Regions from separate parts of the Blautia sp. MCC270 genome, predicted to be linked through region 2. Evidence: predicted binding sites of a transcription regulator. Region 2 holds the regulator's gene; the other holds the start of a gene.

What was found. The regulator HrcA, encoded in region 2, represses chaperone genes, less so after heat shock. The targets are predictions, from matches to a motif close to TGTTAGCACTCNNNNNNNNNGAGTGCTAACA.
Region 1: htpG (molecular chaperone HtpG) is a predicted target of HrcA. The motif match lies at 1,155-1,185, and genes of this name have one in related genera.

Annotation. Positions count from the first base shown of each region.
Region 1 covers NZ_WQQD01000023.1:25,326-27,532, forward strand. Annotated here, with positions in the region: gene GPK58_RS13085 (hypothetical protein) at 1-1,061, shown strand, start outside; gene htpG (molecular chaperone HtpG) at 1,302-2,207, shown strand, end outside.
Region 2 covers NZ_WQQD01000001.1:60,696-62,902, forward strand. Annotated here, with positions in the region: gene grpE (nucleotide exchange factor GrpE) at 1-244, opposite strand, end outside; gene hrcA (heat-inducible transcriptional repressor HrcA) at 262-1,305, opposite strand; gene GPK58_RS00290 (ABC transporter substrate-binding protein) at 1,482-2,207, opposite strand, start outside.

The sequences.
Region 1 (2,207 bases), on a different contig from region 2:
AGGAACTTCCTGATGCGAAGAAAGTTACAGTTACCAACACCGGAAATACAAAGATCGTTCTGAAACAGCCTTCATCAAATGCATATACAATTGGTACACTTTCCGCCACAGAGCTGGAAGCAGGAGATAATGCAACCTTTAGCGTACAGCCGGTCAGCGGACTTTCACAGGGGGAATATCTGGAAGACATTGTGATCGCCAATGATGCAAATGTGGAAGCTTATGTAAATGTCCATTTCAGCGTTACAAAGAAAAAAACAGATAACGGTAAGAAGGCGAATAACCTTACAGGCATCAAAAAGCCATCCGATATCAAAGATCTACCCAATGGAACCCAGAAAACCCAGAAAGCCCTGAAGCTTCCGGGAACAGTAAAGATCACTACAACAAAGGGAGAGCAGAAGGCATCTGTTAAATGGGATGTTAAGGGATCTTCTTATGATCCGTCTTCTGCAGAACGTCAGATATTTAATGTAAAAGGTACCGTCATTCTTCCGGAGGGGGTTAAGAATCCCAACAAGATCAGTACAGTGATCGCAGTAAGTATTACAGTAAATGGATATCAGGGCACGGAAGCCGCTGCATCGGACAATAAGATCACAGGCATTGATTCCAATGGCAAGTATGATACCAATACAAAGATCACCTTTACAGCAGCTGGTGCAGGAATGGATAATACAAACCCGCGTAAGGGAGATACCAGATATCAGCCGAAGAGCTGGAAGATCACAGAGACCCGTACCTGGGATGGAGAGCCTTATACTGCAACATTCCGTGTCAGCAAGCCGGGAAAATATACTCTGAAAGTTACCTTTGGACAGCAGAAATACGACGGCTCCAGCTGGAAGGATACCGGTACACAGTCAGAAAGTACGGTTACTTTTACGGTATCACAGGCAGCAGTTCTTACTGCGACTCCGAGTCCGGCAGTGACACAGACAAATCAGAAATCTGCAGTGCAGACGGGAGACAGTACACCGATCATGACATTTGTGATCATTTTGATCGTGGCTGTGGTATGTATTGGAGGAATCCTTGTATATCGTAGAAAGAAAAAATAAGAACAGAATGTAGAAGATAGTTTTACAGCACCTTCCGTACAAAAAATGTACGGAGGGATTTTTTTGCACATAGAGATCCGTTTTATATGCTGTTACTAGCACTCTATAACGATGAGTGCTAAATTTTTCTTGACTTTTGTAAAAAGTCGTATTAGTATATATTTATTGAAAAAAACAACAGGTTTCCGGCTCTGTCGGAACATCAGAAATAAAAATAAAAACAAAAGGAGAGTGACATATATGTCAGCAAAACATGGAAGTTTATCAATCAACAGTGAAAATATTTTTCCGATTATCAAGAAATGGTTATATTCCGACCATGATATTTTTGTAAGAGAGATGATCTCCAACGGATGCGATGCGATCACCAAACTGAGAAAGCTGGAAGTTATGGGAGATTATACATTCCCGGAAGGTTACAAACCGGCTGTAAATGTTATCGTTGATCCGGATCAGAAAACTTTGAAGTTTATCGATAACGGTATTGGTATGACAGCAGATGAAGTAGAGGAATATATCACACAGATCGCTTTTTCCGGTGCCACAGAGTTTCTTGAGAAATATAAGGATAAAACAACGGATGATCAGATGATCGGTCATTTCGGACTTGGATTTTATTCTGCATTTATGGTTGCAGATGAAGTTCATATTGATACTCTCTCTTACAAGGAGGGTTCCACACCGGTACATTGGACCTGTGACGGTGGTACGGAGTATGAGATGGCAGACGGAAACAAAACAGAACCGGGAACAGAGATCACTCTTTTCCTCAATGAGGAAAGCCTGGAGTTTGCCAATGAATATCGTATGAGAGAGGTTATCGAGAAATACTGTTCTTTCATGCCGGTAAATATCTATCTTTCCAAAGCAAATGCTGAACAGGAGTATGAAACGATCGATGAGGCAGATCTCCGTGAAGATGATGTGGTAGTTGAGCATATCCATGAGGATGCCAAGACAGAGGAAAAGGAGAATGATAAAGGCGAGAAAGAAGTTGTGGAAGTTTCTCCTGCCAAAGATAAAGTAAAGATCAATAAACGGCCGGTATCCTTAAGCGATACACAGCCGCTCTGGATGAAACACCCAAATGAGTGCACGGATGAAGAGTATAAAGAATTTTACCGTAAGGTATTTATGGATTACAAG
Region 2 (2,207 bases):
GATCAGTAAGTTCCTCTACCTTCTGCTCTGATTTATCTTTTTTCTTCTTTCCGAAGAAGGAAGTTTTTGATTTCTCTTCTTTTTTATCCTCTGAGGCAGCGTCTTCGCCTGGAGTCTTGTTTTCTTCCTCCGGCAGATCTTCTCCCTCCGGTGTCAGGTTTTCTTCTTCCTGATTTCCGTCAGTTACGGGGATTTCCTTCTCCGCTTCCTGCTCTTCGGATGTTTTCTTTGTTTCCTCCGACACTTTTTTCTACCGCCTTTCTAAGTTTTCTTCTTTTTCAAAACGTCATCCAGATGATTCTTCAGTTCCTTCAGACTGTCCACTACATTCTCATAATCCATTCGTTTGGGACCGATGATCCCGATGGTTCCGTACATTCCGTCTCCCAGTTCATATCTGGCAGTTACAATGCTGCAGTCCTTCATGGTCTGGATCGGCATCTCATCGCCAATGTAAACCTGAATTCCTGTATTCTCTCCATCTGACATCTGTTCTTTTACAAGATCGGCAAGTTCATGTTTCTCCTCAAATGCGGAGATCAGTTCCGTTGCCTTCTCTTTATCGGCAAGCTCCGGATACTTGAAGATGTTGGTTGCACCTGAAGTATAGATTTCCATGTCTTCCTCTTCCACATGAATAGTGGCTGCCACCGCATCCAGAACTGTGGCCACCACACCGCTGTGGCTGCCTGCCTGTTCCTTCAGTCTGGCGATCATCCCAAGGTTGATATCCTGGATCGGAACACCATTAAGATTGGTGTTAAGAAGAAGATTCAGTTTCAGGATCGTCTGGTCATCCATTTCCTCATCCAGATTGATGATCTGGTTCCGGACTGTGTTGTTATCACTGACAACCACAGCCACAAGCTGAAGATCGCTCATTCTCGACAACTGGATAAATTTGATCTTGTTGCCGCTGTACTGCGGAACAGAAACCATGGTGGCATAATTGGTATTGGAGGCAAGAACCTTCGCAACTTTCTTAAGCACCTTATCCATCTTATCTGTCTTCTCAATGATCAGATCCCGTAACTCTGCAACCTCTGCTTCCTTCTCCTTCATCAGCTCATTAACATAAAGTCTGTAGCCTTTATCGGAAGGAATCCTTCCTGCTGAGGTATGAGGCTGGACGATATAGCCCATATCTGTCAGGTCTGACATTTCATTTCGGATCGTTGCGGAACTGACATTGAGATCCGCATACTTGGAAATGGTCCTGGAGCCAACCGGTTCTCCGGTTTCCATATAGGTCTTGATGATTGCTTTTAAGATTTTTTGCTTGCGCTCATTCAACACCTCTTCCATGAATCCATCTCCTTTCCTTTTTATTCTTTCCTGACGGATGTTGATTCTTTTTTTACATCTGTTAGCACTCATTTTAGTGGAGTGCTAACATCTACAGTCTTTAAGATATCACCATGTAAAATATTTGTCAATATGTTTTGAAAAAAAGTTCTTATTTTTTCAAAACAAAAAAAGCATCAGTACGATGCTTTTTTGTAATACTGGTCTATGCAGTTCTGTGCCCCGGCAAAAAATTCCGCTTCTGTTTTCTGTCCCAGCACATATTTCTGAAATTCCGTTCCCATGGACGAAACAGCTTCTATGGAATCGGCACACAGTGGTCTTGCCTTCAGCTTATAATCTTTCAGATATTGCCGGATCATTTCAATGCCATCCAGATCAAAATTCTTATCCTCGATCACATCCAGTCTTGCCGGACACATTTTTGTCAGCTGTCCGTAATTTTTACTGGCCTCATATCCGGACACATACTGAAGGAACTTCAGAGCTGCTTCTTTATGATCAGAATTTTTATTCAGTACATACTGCCAGGTTGCGATATTGGTCACCTTCTCGTCAAATTCCGGAAATGGTGCCATATGGATCTTATCTTTTCTATACACGCCTGCATTCTGAAAGGTACTCAACGCACCGGTATACATGAACATACATCCATACTGGCCGTTTATAAATTTTTCATTCAGCTGGTCATGCTGGTCGATCAGATTCTCCTCTGATATCATCCCTGTATCCAGCATTCGCTTCATATATTCTGCCGCTTCTCTTGTTTTCGGATCCGTCCAGTCTGTATAATCTCCTCCGAAAAAATCGACATACTCGCTGATACTATTATATATGTAAGAAATCTCCCATGCATCCCCGTATGCATATTTTCCCGTATTCTGAAGCTTTTTCTGAAGGAT